Regions from separate parts of the Pseudochrobactrum albidum genome, predicted to be linked through region 1. Evidence: riboswitches for the same ligand, from Rfam matches in the RefSeq annotation. Region 1 holds a riboswitch; the other holds the start of a gene.
The links. A riboswitch is a leader RNA that binds a small molecule or an ion and turns the genes downstream of it on or off. The one in region 1 is predicted to bind FMN.
Positions count from the first base shown of each region.

Region 2: linked by a shared signal. The riboswitch ahead of ACSTTO_RS03190 (DMT family transporter) and the one ahead of ACSTTO_RS12255 (6,7-dimethyl-8-ribityllumazine synthase) in region 1 are both predicted to bind FMN.

Region 1 covers NZ_JBPVTR010000024.1:251,209-262,074, reverse strand. Annotated here, with positions in the region: gene mutL (DNA mismatch repair endonuclease MutL) at 1-921, opposite strand, end outside; gene ACSTTO_RS12265 (protein tyrosine phosphatase family protein) at 984-1,325, opposite strand; gene fdhD (formate dehydrogenase accessory sulfurtransferase FdhD) at 1,560-2,384, shown strand; gene ACSTTO_RS12255 (6,7-dimethyl-8-ribityllumazine synthase) at 2,425-2,895, opposite strand; FMN riboswitch at 2,983-3,136, opposite strand; gene ACSTTO_RS12250 (DHA2 family efflux MFS transporter permease subunit) at 3,935-5,332, shown strand; gene ACSTTO_RS12245 (RlmE family RNA methyltransferase) at 5,389-6,147, opposite strand; gene ACSTTO_RS12240 (Ppx/GppA phosphatase family protein) at 6,144-7,835, opposite strand; tRNA gene ACSTTO_RS12235 (tRNA-Gln) at 8,078-8,151, shown strand; gene ACSTTO_RS12230 (putative pterin-binding protein) at 8,499-9,014, shown strand; gene ACSTTO_RS12225 (sensor histidine kinase) at 9,011-10,372, shown strand; gene ACSTTO_RS12220 (response regulator) at 10,398-10,866, shown strand, end outside.
Region 2 covers NZ_JBPVTR010000018.1:48,341-59,206, forward strand. Annotated here, with positions in the region: gene ACSTTO_RS03145 (alpha/beta fold hydrolase) at 219-1,208, shown strand; gene hisN (histidinol-phosphatase) at 1,237-2,058, opposite strand; gene ACSTTO_RS03155 (N-formylglutamate amidohydrolase) at 2,336-3,241, opposite strand; tRNA gene ACSTTO_RS03160 (tRNA-Val) at 3,530-3,604, opposite strand; gene cpdR (cell cycle two-component system response regulator CpdR) at 3,725-4,087, opposite strand; gene ACSTTO_RS03170 (Lrp/AsnC family transcriptional regulator) at 4,408-4,851, opposite strand; gene ACSTTO_RS03175 (NAD(P)/FAD-dependent oxidoreductase) at 4,907-6,223, opposite strand; gene ACSTTO_RS03180 (transporter substrate-binding domain-containing protein) at 6,323-7,150, opposite strand; gene ACSTTO_RS03185 (amino acid ABC transporter permease) at 7,217-8,182, opposite strand; FMN riboswitch at 8,544-8,691, shown strand; gene ACSTTO_RS03190 (DMT family transporter) at 8,795-9,709, shown strand; gene ACSTTO_RS03195 (DHA2 family efflux MFS transporter permease subunit) at 9,786-10,866, opposite strand, start outside.

The DNA.
Region 1 (10,866 bases):
CGGATGCACATTAACATCCACATGTGCCGGATCAAGCTGGAGAAACAACACGCCAACGGGGTGTCTGTCACGGGCTATCACATCGGAATAGGCACCGCGCAGCGCGCCAAAAATTTGCTTGTCGCGCACAGGGCGACCGTTAATATAGGCAAACTGGTGCATGGAATTGGCACGGTTAAAAGACGGAATGGCGGTAAATCCGGTCAGGCGCACGCCTTCACGCACACTGTCGAGCGCCAGCGCATTTTCAGAAAAATCATTGCCAAGCACCTGTGCAATGCGATCCAGCATGGCTGCTTCATCCACAGTTTCCCCCGCATTGCAGGTGGCGGGCAGTTCCAGCGGGTTGCGGTCGGTGCCGGCAAGAGAAAAGCGGATATAGGGAAAAGAAATGGCAATGCGTTTTACCACTTCTGTTATGGCTGTTGCTTCAGCGCGGTCGGTTTTCATAAATTTCAGCCGCGCTGGTGTGGCAAAAAACAGGTCGCTCACCTCCGCAATCGTTCCGCGATTGATTGCCACAGGGCGCGGGCCTTCCAGATGCCCGCCCCTGACCACCACCTCATAGCCGGAATCAGCCCCGGCCGTGCGTGATTTGATGCAAAGCCGCGCAACCGAGCCGATAGATGGCAGCGCCTCACCGCGAAAACCCAGTGCACGTATATCATGCACATCATCGGTGAGTTTGGATGTGCAATGGCGTGAAACCGCCAGGCGCAGCTCATCAGCAGGGATGCCGCTGCCATTATCCGTCACGCGGATCAGGCTTTTGCCGCCGCCTGCCGTTACAATTTCAATACGTGTTGCACCGGCATCAATTGCATTTTCCACCAGTTCCTTAACCACGCTGGCAGGGCGCTCAATCACTTCGCCGGCGGCAATCTGGTTGATAATGGTTTCGCTCAGGAGCTTGATAGACATGCAATGATCCGGTGAATCTAAAATCTGTACAGGCGGCGGGAGCCCTTATCGGTCTGGTTGTTTCAGCCCTGTTTCAGCTGTTGCACAATGCCGTAGAGATTGGTGCAGCGCGCACCCGAGCGGCAATAGGCAAGAACCGGCGCCGGTGCTTCTGCCAATGCGGCACTCATATCATCAATATTGGCCTGTGTGATTTGCCCGCCTGCCACGGGAATGAAATAAACCCTGAGGCCGGCATTTTCTGCCGCCTGTGCAACCGATGCATAGTCCGGCTGGTCGTCCGCTTCATGATCCGGACGATTACAGATCAGGGTTTTGTAGCCCTGCGCGGCAATTGCAGCGATATCTTGCGGTGCCAGCTGGCCGGTAACGGCAAAATTTTCATTAAGCGGGCGAATTTCCATCGGGCGAACCTCATTTATGAATTACTGTTTCAGGATATAGTATCGCGGCAGTCTTGCCACCCTAAAAGCGCAGATTGCCTGTTGAAATTACGCGGACAGGCAAGCATGCGTAATTTTTTCCTGCATTTATAGTGCTGGCATAAATTTTCAATCACAGCCTATAATTATGCCAAAGCGGGGAGGAAAGGGAAGCTGATGGAAAAAACCTGCAATATTGAGCAGGCAGATGCCGGTATGCCGTCTGCCATTGTTGAGGTTCATAATATTATCCGCCGCAATGCTGTTTTAAAACCATCTTTCAGGCAGGTGCCGGAGGAAGTGCCGGTTGCTTTTTCCTATGGCGGCACCACGCATGCGGTGATGATGGCCAGTCCGGCCGATATTGAGGATTTTGCCGCAGGTTTCAGCCTTTGCGAGGGTATTATTACCGAGGCGGCAGAGATTGAAACCATGGATATCCGGCATTTTGACGCCGGTATTGATGTGCAAATGCAATTATCTGATCAGAAACGGGATGCGCTAACTGCCCGCAGGCGGCATATGGCCGGGCCGGTGGGTTGCGGATTATGCGGCATTGAATCAATCACACAAGCCGTGCGGGAATTTCCGCCTGTTGCGCAAAGTGATTTTAGCCTGCATGCAGAACAGATTGTGCATGCGGCAGATTTGATGTGGGATTTGCAGGTCATGCACAGGGCAACCGGTGCGGTTCATGCCGCCGGCTTTTATCAGACCTGTCAGGACAGAGGGGAAATATTGGCAGTGCGCGAGGATGTGGGGCGCCATAATGCGCTTGATAAGCTGGCCGGATTTATGTTGCGCAAGGCAGGTAAGGCAGAATATGCAGATCCGGCGCGCGGTGCGGTGATAGTGACCAGTCGCGTTTCGCTGGAAATGGTGCAGAAAACTGCGGCAATCCGCGCGCCGGTGATTCTTGCCATTTCAGCGCCAACAGCCTTGGCGATCCGTACCGCCGAGGCATTGAATATTACATTGGTGGCACTGGTGCGCGGCGCGGAATTTGATGTTTATACCCATCCGCACCGCATTGCAGAATAATCAGGCGGTTCCGATTTAATCAGGAACCGCTCCGGACTGCTTAGTCCTCGATTTTGCTGTAGGTTTCAAAAATCTGCACGGTGGCCTGTGCAGCCTCACGGCCTTTAACGCTGAAATGCGCATGGAAGAAATCATGATGCTCTTTGCTGTCATGGTAATGATGCGGGGTCAGCACCACGCTTAAAACCGGCACATCGGATTCCATCTGCGCCTGCATCAATCCCTTAATCACGGCATCCGATACAAAATCATGCCGGTAAATACCGCCATCCACCACAAAACCGGCTGCCACAATGGCAGCATATTTGCCGGTATCGGCAAGGGTGCGGGCAAGAAGCGGTGCTTCAAAAACGCCGGGCACATCAAAAACATCAACCACAATACTGTTATTGGTGAGTTTTGCGAGTTCTGTAATATAGGATTTGCGGGCTTCATCCACGATATCCTCATGCCAGCGGGCCTGAATGAAAGCAACTTTTGGAGAGGATGGGTTGGTCAAGCTCTGGTTCATAGTTTCATCTCTTGATACTAGAATCAGGGCGCAAATTCACGCTGTCAGCAGCCCGCTTGTTAAAAATGCGCGCTGTTTATGTCGTGTCTTTGCTCTCTTTCATCCGGACTATACCGTCGGCTCCGGCATCGCACCGGATCTGCTGTCTCCGTTTTTCTGAAAGAAAGCGGACGCTCGCGGGCTCAAAGAGTTGCCTCTTCATACCGCCGGTGGGGAATCGCACCCCGCCCCGAGAACAACATTGCGCATGATTGCGCAGCCCCTCATACATTTTATAAAGAGATGTGTCGAGTTATAAAGAGACAGCATTGAGAACATTTGCAGGCGCAGGCCATGCGCATCTTTTCGCGGGCAGACAGGCTGAAACTGTAATCATGACAAAACCGGCGCGGCAATTGCGCGCTATATCCTGCACTGCATATTATGAATAATGCATATTATGAATAACAACAAGCCTGCCGGAAATAATCCGGCAGGCTTATGAAACCTCATTTGCAAGTAAAATTTCGTGCTTTTCAAACCCGCCTGATGCAGGTTGTGCCGGATTGCACATTGCGTTATGGCAGAAAATCCAGCCCGATCACGCTTAAGGCAATAGCCGTGTTCAGCGAAATGATCATCATAGTATAAAGTATTGCGCTTTTGGTGATCTCTGTCATCTCACACCTCTACGCATCGCCCCTTACCGATGCTCTGCTTGTTACCAACTACTCACCAAATGTAACAGCCTGTTACCGGCGGCGCAACCCGAAAGCGAAATTTTCTGCATTTCTTCCGCTGAGATGGTCGGATGAGCCCTGAGAACCGGCCTTTTATGATATGATTACAGCAACCTTGGTTTGCAGGGATGCTATCACAATCCATTGTTTTTTAAGCCGAAATTATAGAAATATTTCACATTATATATTGCCCCTGTAAAATTTTATGATCACATATATGTGCGGCAAAAAATGCAGGTGTTTGCATCATGGGCATGTCATTTCACAGAGCGGGCTTGTATATCCGTCAGTAAAGATCGCAAATATTCAGGGTTTGTATTGTGAATCGCATTATTCCGCTGGTTTTGGCTGTGGCTCTGTTTATGGAGCAGATGGATTCCAATGTCATTTCGACATCGCTGGCAGCCATTGCCGTGGATATCGGCACCAGTCCGGTTGCCCTGAAACTGGCGCTCACATCCTATCTCGTTTCCTTGGCTGTGTTTATTCCCGTCAGTGGCTGGATGGCAGACCGTTACGGTGCGCGCAATGTATTTCGTGCAGCAATTGCGGTTTTTGTTATCGGTTCTGTCGCCTGCGCGGCCGCAAGCTCATTGCTGAGTTTTGTCGTGGCGCGCTTTTTGCAAGGTATAGGCGGTGCAATGATGACACCGGTAGGGCGGCTGGTGCTGTTACGCTCCACACCACGCAATCAGCTGATTAATGCCATGGCGTGGCTTGCAATACCAAGTATGGTGGGACCGCTGGTCGGGCCGCCGGTTGGCGGCTTCATCACCACTTATTTCAGCTGGCACTGGATATTTCTCATCAATGTTCCGATTGGTGTGGCGGGTATATGGTTTGCCACAAAATATCTGCCGGTGCTGGATGCCGCCGCGCCGCGCAAGCTGGATGTCAAAGGTTTCATCCTGTCCGGCCTTGCCATGTCCTGTGTGGTATTTGGCCTCTCGGTTGTAAGCCTGCCGGCGCTGCCGCCTGTTGTCGGCATTGCTACGCTCTGCACCGGCCTGATCTGTACGGGGCTTTATATCCGCCATGCAAAACGGGTTGAAAATCCGCTTCTGGATTTATCCCTGTTTGAAAATGATGTTTTTCGTATTGCCGTGGCGGGCGGCAGCCTGTTTCGTCTTGGCATTGGCGCCATTCCGTTTCTGCTGCCATTAATGTTGCAGCTTGGCTTTGGTCTTGATCCGTTTCAATCGGGTATGATCACCTTTGTTTCGGCCATTGGTGCCATGCTGATGAAATTTGGTGCCTCCCGTATTTTTGCCTGTTTTGGCTTCCGCAGGCTGATGATGCTGGGTTCTTTGGCTGCCGCCTTTTTTATAATCCTGAACGGTTTTTTCACACCGCAAACACCGATGAGCTTTATTTTGCTGTCGCTGTTTGCGGGCGGTTTTTTGCGCTCAATGTTTTTTACCGGTGTTAATGCGCTGGGTTTTGCGGAAATACCGAATGAAAAGACCAGTCAGGCAACACCTTTAAGTGCTGTAGCTCAGCAGGTTTCCATTGCAACCGGTGTGGCTTTTGCCGGTGTGATCCTTGAAATCAGCACATTGCTGCACGGGCAGGGGCTGCAATTGAGCGATTTTCATATGGCATTTTTCTGTGTCGGGGCTGTTTCTTCGCTCGCTTATTTCTTTTTTGCCAGGTTAAAACCGGAAGCAGGGCAGGAGCTTTATGAGCGCAGAGCCACCAATGCAAAAAAGCTGCAATAACGCAGGCCAATATTAAAACGCAGGCAGAGTCTGCGTTTTTAAGCAATGAAAAATTTCTATTCTTCTTCCTCACTCTGCCCGCGGCCTTTAAAATCACGGGCGAGCAAGTAAAGCTCAACTGATTCCGCCCGCGAAGCCGGTGGCTTGACGTGATGCACAGAACGGAAATTCTGTTTCAGCATGGTCAGCAAATCATTCTCTGTGCCGCCCTGAAAGGTCTTGGTAAGAAAATGCCCGCCAGGCTTCAGGACAGAGACAGCAAAATGCGCCGCCACTTCACAAAGATGGGCAGTGCGCAGATGATCAGTGCGGCGGTGGCCGGTGGTTGGCGCAGCCATATCGGAAATCACCAGATCCGGCGCATCGCCCAGCGCATCCATTATCGCTTTTGGCGCCTCGTCATCCAGAAAGTCCATTTTCAGCAGGGTAACTCCGGGCAGCGGATCAACATCCAGATAGTCAATCCCCACAACATGGGGATTTTTATCATCCGAGCCGACAATTTTTGCGGCAATCTGGCTCCAGCCGCCGGGTGCTGCGCCAAGATCAATAATTTTCTGGCCTTTTTTCAGAATATTATAGCGTTCATTGATCTCGATAAGTTTATAAGCCGCACGTGAGCGGTATCCGTCAGCCTTGGAGCGCTGTACATAAGGATCGTTAATATGGCGCTCCAGCCACCGGCGCGAGGTCTCCTTTATTTTGCCGGCCTTTTTTTTGACACGTATATGCAGGCCGCGTGTGCCCGCACCCCCGCGGCCGCCGGTTGTGCTGCCAAATTTTGATTTGCCGGACTTGCCTCCAGAGCCGCTCATATTGATTGTCTGCCTTTTGTCTGACTATCCCTTACGGAATTGTTTTTATTATAGGTTTCTTTTGCCCGATATGGGCGGCGATGGCGCCATGCCCCGTCGCGCGACATTAACTCAGTAAGAATGCCCTCGCGCAATCCCCGATCGGCAACCAGCAATCTTTCACTCGGCCAGATCTGGCGGATTGCATCAAGAATAGCACAGCCTGCCAGCACCAGATCGGCACGATCCGCGCCGATGCACGGATTGGCCACACGGGTATTGAAATCCCATGATAACAGCTTTGCGGTCATAGCTGTCACATCCTGCGCACCCATCCACATACCATCAACGCGGCGGCGGTCATAACGCTCCAGCCCCAGATGGATGCCGGCCAGTGTGGTAACCGTGCCGGAAGTGCCAAGGAGATGAAAATGTGTGCTTTTGGCCAGTTCTCCAAGCTTATGTCTTTCGCTGAAATCATTCAGAAGATCAGCCACATAGCTGACCATTTCAGCATAATGTTGCGGTGTCACATCCCGCCCGCCGAATTTCTCCGCCAGCGTAACCACACCCACCGGCAGTGATGTCCATGCTGTGATATGTTCCGCAAGGCGTGAAGAACGCCGGCAGGTCACATCAATCAGGGCAATCTCGGAAGAGCCGCCGCCAATATCAAACAGCACCAGAGCATCGGTCTCACGGTTTACCAATGTGCCGCAACCAGAAACCGCAAGGCTTGCTTCTGTCTTGCGATCAACAATTTCCAGCTCCAGTCCGGCTTCTTCCCGCACGCGCTGTAAAAATTCAGCGCCATTGCTGGCCGAGCGGCAGGCTTCTGTGGCAATCAGGCGCCTGCGGCGTATGGTTTTGCTCTCCAGCTTGTCGCGGCAGATTTTCAGCGCCTCAATCGCACGGTTCATGGCCTGATCGCACAAACGGCCGCTGGTGCCAAACCCCTCTCCAAGGCGCACAATGCGTGAAAATGAATCCACAACGCGGAACTGGCCGGGTCTTCCGGGGGTGGCCACAAGCAAACGGCAATTATTGGTGCCAAGATCCAGCGCCGCATAAAGCGGCGGCTCATAGCTGCGCAATTGGTTATTCTGCCGCCTTGCGGGAGCAACTGGTGCAGATGCCGCATGGTTGCCGGAGCCGTTATGCTGCAAGGCGGGTTTTTCCGTTTGATTATCGGCCAAAGCCTTTGCCGGAAGCTTTGTGAATGATTTCTCCGCAGATTTGGCCTGTGGCGAAGCTTGTATCTTTGTTTGCGTACCGGCACGCTGAACAGCCGGGGCTGGGTTGTTCAGTGTTTTTTTGCGGCGTGAGCGCCGGCGGCGGCCGGAAAATTTTTTGCTGTTTTGGGAGTTATCTTTCTGCGTCTGATGTTTGGCATTATCAGCAGGCGCGGTTTTATCATGACCACCAGTTGCAACAGTGCCTTCAGCGCCGGAAGCAAAACCCTGAGCGCCGGTTGATGGTGCATTTGCGCCTGTCTTTTTGCCGCCTTTGCGGCGGCGGGCACGTTTGCGCTGTTTTTTATCGAAGCGTCCTGATTCGTCCGTCACAGATAATGGAGACGACGAACCGACAGGGGAGCGGTGCTGCCGCTGCCCTGTATTGGGCGGCTCGGAGGAGGCTTGTTTTCCTTCTTTGCCGCCGGACGCCCCGCTGACAGACCCCTTACGGGGGTGCAATTCGGGGTTTTCCAAAGTTTTTGTCCTTTTGGCACCGCGCGAACCCTTAAGGGACGCAGGCATGGTGCAGACTATTTCACGTTGGCTTTAATGTAACAGTCCTTTGTGAAATTACCAAGAGAAATGAGAATTATGTGATCTGTGGAAAAATATACAGAAATCAGAACAAAGAGGGTTTGCATTTGTAAAAATATCAATTATATGACCACCACAACGCAGCAAGCGTTACCGCTTACGCTCCGTAAGGGCGGCGATGCTGGGGAATAGTTTAATGGTAGAACGACGGACTCTGACTCCGTTAGTCTTGGTTCGAATCCAGGTTCCCCAGCCATTCTTATTTCTCAATAAAATAAAATATTTAGCAAATCGCCTTGTCACAAATCCTTAGCAGTTTTACTTTGCAACTGACCATAGCAGTCTGCGGATAATTATTGCCGTAACGCTGATTCTTAAAAGGCAGGACGATTTCATTAAATTCCCCCTTATTTACGGGGATGTAAGCCTGTTATGTCTAATGATACTAATATTAAAAAAACGGCAAAATTTATTATCAAATAAGAATCTGTGCTTTCAAATAAATGATTTAATATTGAGGTGTTAAGTGGAGGAGACCTGTCGTATTGGCGGCTTTTCTCTTTTAGGTAATTAATAAAACTCAATAAAACCATGAGATTAGCCATGAGGATTTTTAAATATCTATCTGCCGGATTATTTTATTTGGTGTTTCTGGTTGCGGTTTCGGGGTTGCCGGCTGCGGGCTTTGCTCAAAGGGCGGAGATAGGCAGCCTTATCATACGTGATCTGGATGATCGCACCGTGGTGTTAACTGAGGAGCAGATCCTGGCATTGCCCCGTCATCAAATTCAAACCAGCACGGCCTGGACAGAGGGCAAACATGTGTTTGAAGGGGTTTTTCTTGGCGATCTTCTTGCAGCTGCCGGTATAGATTATAAGGCAGTGCAGGATAAAATTTTGCAGACAGAAGCCCTTAATGATTATCAGATTGATGTGCCGGTTGAGGATATTGCAAAATATAATCCGCTGGTTGCGGCTTTTATGGACGGGCAGCGCTTAAGTGTGCGGGATAAGGGGCCTTATTGGCTGGTCTATCCGCGTGATGATTATAAGGATTTGCAGGATTTGCGCTATGATCATCGCTGGAGCTGGCAATTGAAAGAGCTGAAAGTCCGATGAGGTTTTTGCGAGGCTACGGGGTGGCATGGGGCGCAATCATTTGTTTTGCGGTTATGCTCACTTATGCTTTTGTGCAGCTTCTGGCTATCCAGCGCACCCTGGCAAATTTTACGGGTGAGAATATGCTCTGGAATGTGATGCAGGCCGAGCAGGAGACGCGCAAGCTGAAGGATGCCATTCTGCAATTGCCGGAAACAAAGGATTATCAGGGTCTTACGCTGCGTCATGATATTCTGGTCAGCCGGATGAAAATACTGAATGATAATCCGCAGCGACAGTTCTATATTCAGGGAAAAGCCGCGCAATATATTGATGAACTGAACCGTATTTTTGAAAAATTCAGCAAAATGCCGCTGGATGGCAGCGTGCCGCCAAAGGTGCTGACAGACATTATTGAGCCGGCCTTTGTGCAATTTGCGCCCTTGAATAATAAGGTGATGATTGCCCAGCGCGAGGAGGGCGGTTCCCAGCGCGACCGCCAGTTGCAGATTATTTATATTATTATGGTCTGTATCGCAGGCCTGTTTGCCGCGGGAGGCTTTCTCTCATGGCAGCTGGTTTCCAAGTTGCGTGCGCTTAATAGTGCCAATACCGCCCTGCATAATCATCAGGAGCGGCTGGAGGCAACCATTTCTGAGCGTACATCAGCTTTGCGGGAGGCGCTGGATAATGAGCGTCAAACCAATGATATTTATAAGAATTTTCTTTCAACTGTATCGCATCAGTTCAGAACACCGATTGCGATTATTGATATGATTGCCCAGCGTTTTATCCGCCATGCGCATGAGGTGACGAGTGATCAGCTGATTGAGCGTTCACGGCGTATAAGAACTGCGGTTAAACGGCTGATCCTGATTATGGACAGTACAATCAATAATGACCGGCTGAATGAAAAGGGGATCACCCTGACGCTGGATGATATTGATCTGGCGGAGATAGCTGCGGCGGCCTGTTTTTATCATACAGAAAGTTTTCCGCATCGCGTTGTACAGCTTATAAAACCTGATGATGCTTTCATGTTTAAAGGGGATAAAACCCTTATCGAGCAGATTATAATTAATTTTCTTTCGAATGCAGAAAAGTATTCACTAAAAGATAAACCTGTTATTGTTACATTACAGAAGACAGAGCAGCATTATATTTGCTCCGTGCAGGATTTCGGTGTGGGGATACCGGAGGAAGAGCGGGCAAAAATTTTCGACCGTTTTTACAGGGCGAAAAATGTATCGCATCTGGAAGGCAGCGGCCTCGGGCTTAATATTTCGCTTAAGCTGGCGCGTCTTCATGGGGGAGATATTGTTTTGTGCCCGCAAGTGCAAGCCGGAACAATCATCGCATTAAGAATACCAAAACAATAATTCGTAAATGCATGAGGAGGGGGAGATGATCAGTCAGCGTTATGCGGGAAAAAATACCATCCTCTGTATTGAAGATGAAGCCGATATCCGTGCTGAAATTATTTATGAGCTGCGGCAATCGGGCTTTACCGTGGCTGAAGCCGGATGCGGGGAGCAGGCGCTGGCCATTCTTCAAAAAACTGTGCCGGATCTGGTGATTTGCGATATTTTAATGCCGGATATCAGCGGGCTGGATTTGTTCAGGAAAATACGGGCAGAATTCCCGTTGCTTAATGCTGTTCCGTTTATTTTTCTCAGTGCGCTTGCTGACAGAAGCCATGTTTTGGAGGGGTTGAAACTGGGGGCGGATGATTATCTGACCAAGCCGGTGGATTTTGAATTACTGGAAACCAAGATTTTGCTCAAGCTGGATCTGGTCGCCCGTGCACGTGGTGAAACGGGACGGACAGAGGAGGGCAGTGCAGTTCATATGACCCCGCGTGAAATGCAGGTTT
Region 2 (10,866 bases), on a different contig from region 1:
AACGGCAAGCTTTTCAGGTGATGCAACCCCGAAAGCGGCGGTTACAACAATGATCTGGTATTACAGAAAACACATTTCAAGGGGTATTCAGCGCATTTACTATATGTCTTGCAGACACCATGATAAGCCTTTCAATGATCTGCCTTTATACAAGCAAGGTAAAAATACCCGTTTCACAAGCAGCAATTCCAAGCGTTCAATCAAAAAGCGATAAAGCCATGACCAGCGCCTTTTATGAGACAGAAAACAATCCTGCGCCTGCTGGTTTGCAGGCAGGTTATTTTCAATCCGCACAGGGCGGGCAGCTGCGCTATGCATTATGCAAAGCCCGAACAAACAGCCCGCGCCATGGCACTGTCATTTTGCTGCAAGGGCGCAATGAAACCATCGAGAAATATTTTGAAACCATCAAGGATCTGAACAAACGCGGCTTTTGCGTTGCCACAGCCGATTGGCGCGGGCAAGGCGGATCTTTTCGTATACTCAAAAATGCCGTGCGCGGTCATGTGCGCCATTTCAGTGATTATCGCAACGATCTGGAAATTTTTCTCAAAACCATCATATTGCCCGATTGCCCGCCGCCATTCTATATTCTGGCGCATTCCACCGGCGCATTAATCGCCCTGCAGGCGCATGAAATCTTGCAATCGCGCATCACCCGCATGGTTCTGGTTTCGCCTTTTCTCGGATTAGCACGCGGCATTCTCACAAACCGCCAGTTGCGGCCGCTGGCACGCCTCTTAACAGCTCTTGGCCTTGGCAGACGCTTTGCCGCAAAAATTCCCCTGCAACTGCCGCCTGAAAGTTTCAGCGGCAATGTTCTCACACATGATCATGCGCGTTATTTACGCAATGCGATGATTATCCATGATCAGCCGCAGCTTGGTATTGCAGGCCCCACAATAGGCTGGCTGGCACAAATGCTCAATGCCATTCACAGCATCAATAATCCGCATTTTTATGAAAGTTTTTCTATCCCTACCCTGATTATAACCGCGGGAGAAGACCGCGTGGTGGACAGCAAGGCCACAATGCGCTTTGCAGCGCATTTGCACTGCACTGCACTGCTTACCATTGACGGCGCCAATCATGAATTGCTGCAGGAAAGTGATTTTTACCGCGAACAGGTCTGGGCAGCCTTTGATGCATTTATTCCCGGATCCAATGCGCCGGAACAAATAACTGAACCGGCGCTGACAGGCATATAATCACATATCAGGCGCAAATGATCGCATATCAGGCATTGAGAAATTTCAGCGCCTTTTCATGCAGGGCCGCATTTGCGGCTGCAACAATATAGCCGCCCTTTTCCGCAGGCCCGCCATCAGCCTGCGTGATAATTCCGCCAGCCTGCTCAATAATAGGAATAAGCCCCATCACATCATAAGGCTGCAACCCGCTTTCAATCACCAGATCAGCAAAACCCGAAGCCAGCATGGCATAGGCATAGCAATCCACACCATAGCGCGACAAAAGCACTTTTTTTTCCAGCCGGTCAAATCCCTCTTTCTGCTTATCATTGAATAAGGAGGGGGATGTCGTAAATAAAGTTGCCTCAGACAGCTCTGTTGTATCACGAGTTTTCAACGCCACACTGCCACCATTTTGCGCATATTCAGGCCCGCTCCAGAAAGCGCCATCTCCCAAAGCGTAAAAAAGCTCCTTGGTAAAGGGCTGGGACATCAGCCCCACCTGCGCATCACCGTCGATCATAAGCCCAACCAGTGTGCCCCAAACCGGCAGGCCGGAGATAAAGGCGCGCGTGCCATCAATCGGATCAATCACCCATATATGGCTGCTATCGAGTTGCTCGCCGCCAAATTCCTCACCCAGAATACCGTGATCAGGAAAATATTCCCTGATCACTTTGCGGATAGCTTGTTCCGCAGCCCGGTCAGCCTCTGTTACCGGATCAAAGCCAATTGTATATTTATTATCTACGGCAATCTTCTGCCGGAATCGCGGCAAGGTTTCCTGTGCTGCCGCCTGCGCTATTTCTTTTAAAAACGACGAACTCACCACGAAATTGCACTCCTTTTCGCAGCTGAATTTTGGCATTTTGACGAAAATTCAGCGATATTTTTCATTAAAATATCCGGCCGCCGGAAAAGTGGACACATATTTTAATGAAAAATATCAATGATTTAGGACAGCACTTTATTCAGAAAATTCAGAAATTGCATAAAAATTTATTTTTTACCTGTTTCTGAATTGACCCTTTTACATCTGCCCAATAAAATAGTTAACGGACAATATGTCTGATTTCGCCCGCAAGGGCGTTTCCTCCCTAGATTTTGGACCGCGCTTTTAAGTGCGGTCTTTTTTTATATTGCTACTATTCAGCAGCCTGCCGGTTACGCTGAAAAATATGATCCGGCAATGCTGTCAGATCCGCCATGAACTGCGCCAGATCACGACACAGTTTTTCAAATGAAGGCAATCGCCGAAGGCTTGTCTCATCCACATAAAGCGCGCGGTTCACCTCAATCTGCAAAGCATGAAAATCACGGTGCGGGCGCCCGTAATGCTCGGTAATATAGCCCCCTGCATAGGGCTTGTTATGCGCTACATGATAGCCCATATTCTGCAATAATTCGATCGCGGCCCATGACAGGGCATCGGCACAGGAACAGCCAAACCGGTCGCCGATAATAAAATCCGGACGCATATGATCATAGGGCTGATTGCCATCATGATAATCCTGCCCGCTTGGCATGGAATGGCAATCAATCAGCACCGCATAGCCAAATTGCATCCGCGTATCACTCAGCAACTGCCCCAATAGATCATGATAAGGTTTGTAGATGGTTTCAATCCGGTTCATTGCCTCGCTCAGCGGCAATCTTGATTTATAAATATCCTGCCCCTCACCCACAATCTTTGCAATTGTGCCAAGCCCGCCGGCAACACGCGAAGAGCGTATATTGGCATAAGGCGGCAACGGCTCCTGATACATTTTCGGGTCAAGCTCGTAAGGCTCGCGGTTTACATCAAGATAGGCACGGGGAAAATGCGCACGCAACAACGGCGCCCCCAGCGGCACAGCTGCGGCAAACAGCTCATCCACATAACAATCTTCCGACTGGCGGATATCATGTGCACTGAGGCGGGATTGCAGCAAAAATTCAGCAGGATAAAACTGCCCGCTATGGGGCGAGTTGAATACAAACGGGATACGCTGTTGTGCCGGCGCACAAACTTCATAGGGCAGAACAGATGGGAAATCCCGCTGCAGGCTCATCACTTTCCTTCATAGGCCATTTTATGCAATAATTAATCTGTTTAAGCCTAACGGATAATCCTGAAAAGCAAAGCTGAAATTGTTATAATTTATCAGATAAAACCCGCCATCCGCTACAATTATACAAGTCAGCATTTAGTACGGATTAAAATGTCAAAAAGCATAGCGCATTGTTATTATAAGATTGTGCACACAATCTGCGCCGAAAAAGCAGCCGGGAACACGTAGCAAGTACCTGTACACAGGCGCCTTAGTGACTAAAATTAAATATTTTCCAATGATTTCAGATGGTGGGCGTAACAGGGATTGAACCTGTGACCCCTACAATGTCAATGTAGTGCTCTCCCGCTGAGCTATACGCCCATCTGATGACGCGCATACACCATATTGGCTTGCGCGCGTCAATGCTCTTTTGAAGGATAAAGAAAAATTTCTTTGTTTATAATATGATTTTCAACAAGATGATCCAGTAATAGCCGGCGCTCAGGCGGCGAGCAGCATTTTCTCAACCTCGTTAACAAGATCACGCAGGTGAAACGGCTTAGACAGCACCTTGGCTTCACGCGGCGCATTCGAATCAGGATTAAGCGCAACAGCTGCAAAACCGGTGATAAACATAACCTTCAGATCCGGATCAATTTCTGTCGCGCGGCGCGCCAGCTCAATCCCGTCCATTTCCGGCATTACAATATCCGTCAGCAACAGGGAGAACGGCTCCTCGCGCAGGCGTTCATAAGCACTGGCACCATTATCAAAATGAGTGACATGATAGCCGGCTCGCTCCAGTGCCTTCACCAGAAAACGGCGCATATCATTATCATCTTCAGCAAGCAGAATTCTTTTCATTGATCCGTCCGAATATCTGTACGCCTTTATATGCAATATGGTTAATTTGTTCACGGCATGAAATTGCGGTGACAAAATGGCAATAAAAGCGATTCATTTCATCCTATAAGACCCCGCTTTGGTAAATATCGGATGAATCATTGCCGCTCATCCGGCCTTGCCGGCTATAGTGTCACTCATTAGCCACACATCAGCGCAGGGCACATTCACCACCTCATTCTTCGGCAGATCATCAGCGCCTGTGGTATAACAAGAAACCGGCAGCAAATAAGAGTGATCCGCTGTCGGTGCAACAGATCCGGATTTAAAAAGAAGCAGAATTACAAACTCATTCCGCGGTTGAATTTGGTTTCCATCACAATATTGGATGTGGTGCGCACAATGCCCATCATTTCATTAATCTTGTTAATCTCGGCATTGAGCTTTTCCAGCGTATCCGTGCAGATATGAATAATAAGATCCCAATCGCCGGAAATTGAATGCACCGCCTGAACGGCAGTCAGGTTTTTCAACTGCTTGATCACATCCGGAAAGTTTTTATTATTCAAGGCCGCAAAAGTAAAACATTGAATCGGCGCGCGCACGGCATTAGCGCCAAGGCGCACCGAATAACCATCAATAATGCCATTATTTTCCAGCCGCTGAATGCGCTCCTGCAGGGCTGTGCGGGAAACACCAAGCTGACGCGCCAGCGATGCCACGGATTCCCGTGCATTCTTTTGCATCAAGGCCAGTAATTGCTTGTCCTTCTCAGTCATTTGCATGGCTGTCATCCCGCTTTTAGCGTTGCCGCACAGGCTCTGAAAATTTGCCGTTATCTTACCGGTGCGCGCCCTTATAGCGCCCTTCCTGAAAGTAATCCATCAGGCGCAGATAACGATAAACTGTTTCTGCCGCAACAGGGCCGAAAATACCGCCATTCCATGTCAGCCCATAGGGTTTGAACAAACGAATACGGTCGCTCTCGCCGCTCAGGGCTTCAGCCACCACACGACCGCCAATGGCAGTTGTATTCATGCCGTGCCCGCCAAAGGAGCTGCATGCCCACAAACCATGCCCGATCTGCGCCACATGCGGCATTTTATGGCGGGAATAGCCCATCAAACCAGACCAGGCCTTTTCAATTTTCACATCTTTAAGGCCTGCAAAAACATCACCCATATCCTTGCGCAAAATAGCTGAAAGACGCGCCTCATTCTGCTCATTTTTTGTGGTGATACGCCCGCCCCACAAAATACGATCCCCCTCAACCACACGATAATAATCGGAAGAGCGCCGGTCATCGCCAACAGCATCCGTTGTGCGGATAAAATCCTGCAAACGACTGCCAAGCCTTTCAGTGAGCACAACATAAGTGGCAATCGGCAGGAAGGAGCTCCGCAACCTGCCAAATTCAGCGCCGCCATAGCCGCCGCAACACAACACCACATCATCACATTGCACAGCACCGGCAGCCGTTTTTACAGTGTAACGATGCGTTGCACCCGCCTGCCGCACAGGGCTGAAAGATTGCATGGCGCTATCTTCAAAAATCTGCCCGCCCTTTGCGCGTATCAGATCAGCCAGTCCGAGTGCATAATTAAGCGGATGAAAATGAAAGCCGATATTATCGCGCAAAGCCTGTTTATAAACCGGCGTATTCAGCTTTTCACGAATGGCCGCCCTATCCAGATATTCATATTCATAATTAAAATGCTGCGCCATGCGATCCCGGTAGCGTTGCAATTGCTCTCCCGCCTCATAGCGCACCACACTCAGCTTGCCTTTGACAATATTGCAATCCGGCAGGTTGTTCTGCTCAATATTCTCACGCACAATTTCAACCCCTTCAACAGAAAGGGCAAACAATTTTTTAGCATCATCAAGGCCGGAGCGCCTTTCAATCGCGCTTAAACCTTCAGACCAGCCATTAAGGCAAAAGCCGCCATTGCGGCCTGATGCCCCCCAGCCAACCTTGTTTTTCTCAAGCACAACCACAGACTTATTGCGTTTGAGCAGCTCCCACGCCGTTGTCAGACCGGCAAGACCACCGCCAATAATACAAATATCGGCCTGCACATTTTGCTGTAATGAACCAAAAGACGAAGAAGATGCCACCCGTGTGGCGCTGTAATAGGTCGCTGGATATGAACTCATAATAGAACTGCTTCTAACAGAAAATACAAAAACCATATGGCAAGGCACGGCTCCTGAAGACGGGGGCAACTTCAGGAACCGGCAGGTTGAATAAGATGGTTATTTCAGCTTGGTGTAATCCACACCGTACCATTTCACTGACAATTCAGACAGTGTGCCGTCAGCCTTCATCTCTTCAAAAATCTCTTTGATCTTGGCAGTAAATTCAGGATCGCCCTTGTCAACCGCTGCGGCAAGCGGCTCATAAAATGCAGGTTCATCTGCAAGTGCACGGATAGGATAGCCACGCTTGATTGCATTCTCCACAGTCGGCATTGCCGATACGCTTGCATCAAGGCGCGTGCCATCACCAAGGCGCAGGTCATCAAGCGGGCCAACACTATCGCCATAGGTTTTAATATCGCCCGGCTTCACATCATATTTAAATTCAGGCACACCCACAGCATCAATTTTCAATGTGCCGTTAATATAGTCTTCTGTTGTTGTGCCACCCTCAACGCCAATAACCTTGCCGTTCAGATCAGCACGCTTTTCAGCTTTGGAATCCTTATGAACGGTAAAAACATAAGGCGTGTAATAATAAACAGCCGGAAAATCGAGAACGCGCGCACGGCCGCTTGTCGGAGTCATGGAGCCGACGGAAATATCCCAACGGCCATTCCAGTGACCGGCGGTGATAACCCCCCATTCCGGCGTTACAAAACGGGCAGCCGCGCCAAGGCGCCTTGCTACTTCAGTGGCAACATCAATATCAAAGCCAACCAGCTTGTCATCTTTCATAAATGATTGCGGCGCCCAATTGGCAGCCGTTGCCACAACCAGCTCCTTTTTCTCATTCACACGGTCGAGTGTTGCCCCTGCCTGAGCAGGAAGCGCAATTCCCAGTGTCAAAGCGGCAGCAAAAACAGATATTACTATATTTTTCATTATGTTTTCCTCCTTGGCCAGAAGGGCTGGCCTTCCCAGATTGACTAGACGAATATTCGGTATTGTTCAGCGTTCCTGCCGTTTCATGCGCTGTTCCAGCACAGCCTGGCAACGTTCCAGAATGATCGACAAAGCCCAATACAGCAGCGCCGCGGTAATCAGCATTTCCAGATGACGGAATTCCTCACGCCCCTGCGTGCGCGCCAAAAACATCAGTTCCCAAACACCAATAACCGAGACAAGGGATGAATCTTTCAGCATGGCGATAAACTGGTTGCCTGTCGGCGGTATAATCAGTTTCATAGCCTGCGGCATAATAACCTTGCGCATTGTGGTAACCGGACGCAGGCCAAGTGCACGCGCAGCCTCCCACTGGCCACGCGGAATAGACATAATACCGCCGCGGAAAATCTCGGTCATATAAGCGCCATAGCAAAGCGAAAGCGCCATCACACCGGCAGGCACGGCATCAATCACATAGCCAAGCTGCGGAATGCCGAGATAGATAAGATAGATCTGGATCAGGAGCGGAACGCCGCGAAAAAACGACGTGTAAAAGGACGCGATAGCTACCGCAAAACCGTTTTGTGACAATTTGGCAATCGCACCGATAATTGCCAGCACAAAGGCAATCGCAATGGAAATTGCGGAAATATAAACCGTGGTAAACACACCTTGCGTTACCAGAAACGGCAGTTTTGAGAGGATAAAGCTGTAAGACAGTTGAAAACTGGCAAAGAAATACAAGGCCGCAAGCAACAAGCCAAACCAGACAACAATGGTTTGCGCACGTAACGGCAAACGGCCAACCATATTGAGTATCAGCGTGAGAACCAGCGAAGTGACGGCTGCAACCGCTATAACGCCGCCTGTCATTTGCAGCAGGCCGGCAACACCTGTGGCCGCCGCATCAGCGCCAGCTGCTATTTTCCAGTTACTCCAAAGGATAACGGCAAAGCTGATCAGGGCAAAAACACCCAGAAACCACGGCTGCTGCGTAATCTTGTTTTTTTGAACTTTATCGTAATACATGCTGATCTGCTCCCTCCCCTTATCTCTCCGCCAAAAAACAACAGGCTTCTACCCGAACATCTGACGGAAATGACAAGAAAAGCAGTCATATTCACTGAAATAACCGGCTTAATGCATTTCAAGAACTATATTTAACTGGCTAAATGTACGGAAATTTCTGAAAAAAGTTATTTTGCAAGGAGAAAATATGCAAAAACACGGCTGCTGAGCCGTCTTTATGTGTAAGGGGATTCTGCGCTTCAATCATTGATTTCATATATTTATGCGCAGCCTTATCAGGAATGTTTTGTCTGCATCGTCTCTTGATTTTAATAAACCGCCGGCATAAATTGCCCGCACAAATAAATTCAGTTTCATGAATTCCAGTTCTCAGGGCGGGGTGAAATTCCCCACCGGCGGTAACAGGCAAAGCCTGAAGCCCGCGAGCGCCTGAATATCCTGTTTCAGGGTCAGCAGATTCGGTGTAATTCCGAAGCCGACGGTCATAGTCCGGATGAGAGAGAACGGGGCTGACAGCAATGTGCCGGCGCTTTACCGTCTGCATCATGCGGTTTCTTCCCGTAGCATTTCCCAAACCCTGGGGTAACAGGCTTACACAAAGGAAGAGCACCGTTGAGCCAAATTGCCTCTGCATCTCATCTTAACCCGCGCATTCGCGGCGCGGCCTATATGCTGGCCGCCTGCGCCGCCTATGCCGGCGTGAATATCGCCACCCAATGGGCGGGCAGCCGCACCAATATCCCCTCAGTCATCATCGCTTTCTGGCAATATGTCATTGCACTTGTGCTAACCCTGCCCTTGCTGATCCGTGAGGGCGCCAGGGCTTTGCGCACCAATCATCTCGGGCTGCATATTATCCGCGTGGCACTGGCTGCAGCCGGCGTGCAAGTATGGATTTTTGCCCTTGCACATGTGCCGATCTGGCAGGTTATCGCACTCTCCATGACATCGCCATTTTTTGTCATTCTTTGTGCAAAACTATTTCTGCATGAGCGCGTTACCCAAACCCGTCTGCTCACCACGCTTGCAGGCTTTATCGGCGCGCTGATCATCATCGCCCCGTGGTCAGACAGTTATACGCTCTATTCCCTGTTGCCGGTTCTTGCTGCTGCGCTCTGGGCAGGCTATTCTGTGATGACCAAATATCTTACCAGCTTTGAGACACCGGCCAGCATCTCTGTCTATATGCTGGTACTGCTCACCCCCATCAATGCCACATTGTGGCTTGCCTCAGGCATCGGCATACCGCAAATCGCAGCGCCTGCAGCAGAAATTTGGTCTGTCCTGCTCACTATCGGCATGCTCACCGCTCTGGCACAATATTGCCAGATCAGCGCTTATTCCGCAGCCGATGCAGTCTATCTGCAACCCTTTGATGATCTCAAACTGCCGCTTAATGTTATTCTCGGCTGGATCGTTTTTGCCGCCACGCCTGCCATTAATTTCTGGCCGGGCGCCTTTTTGATTGTCGGTGCATCGCTTTATCTGATGCGGCAAGACAGCGGAAAATCAACTCATACAGCATAAATAAATATGGCGGGCAGCATAAATAAAAACGGCGGGTCTTCCCGCCATTTTCTTTCCTGCTGAATTTTCAGCCCGTTCAGTGCCCGGCGGCATCTTTCGGCACTTCACCGGGTTTGCGCATCATCATGGCAAAAAGTGCCAGCACGCCAAACATCGCCGTCAAAATCATAAACACATCTATAAAAGACATAACCGCTGCCTGCCCGCGCACCATGCCAGAGAGCTTAACCAGCGCGATATTTGCGCCATCAAGCCCTGCCGCATTATATTTTGCCGCAAGACCGGCCAGCATTTCCTCTGCGGCGCGGTTACCCTTGTTCAAATGTTCAGACAATTGCGCATAATGCAAATCACTGCGGCGCATCAGCATTGTGTTAATCACCGCAAGGCCGATAGCCCCGCCAAGATTACGCATCAGGTTAAACAGGCCGGAAGCATTTTTAAGCTGCGCCGGCGGCAGGGTGCCAAGCGCCAGATTATTAATCGGCACCATACACAGCATCATTGAACAACCGCGCAAAATCTGCGGCAACAGCAACTCATCAAAATCCCAGTCCGCTGTCAGCCCTGTCATCAGATAAGTACCGGAAGCAAAACCGATAAAGCCGATCATCATCATCAGGCGCGGATCCATGCGTGCAGAAAGAAAACCCGCCAGCGGCGCACTCATAAACATAGCAAGCCCGCTGACAAACAACGCCTCGCCAATCATCAGCGCATCATAACCGCGGATACTGCCAAGATAGAGCGGATAGAGATAAGTCAGCCCGTAAAGCCCTACCCCCATTACAAAGGAAAAGCCGGAGCCGAGGGTAAAATTAACATCGCGAAAGGCGGTCAAATCAACAATCGGCTCTTCTGCCGTAAAAACCCTGTAGAAAAATACCAGCGCCCCCGCCGCCAGCACAAGGCTCATCATGACAATATGATGATCTTCAAACCAGTCATTGCGCGGCCCCTCCTCCAGCACATATTCCAGAGAGCCGAGAAAAGCCGCCATGCCAGCAAGCCCCCACCAGTCGAATTTATCGAGCAGGGATTTGTCACCCTTGTCAAAATCAATCAAGCTCCATGCGGCAATTGCCACCAGAATACCAGGCCCCACATTGACAAGAAAAAGCCAGTGCCATGAAAATGTGTGCGACAAATACCCCCCG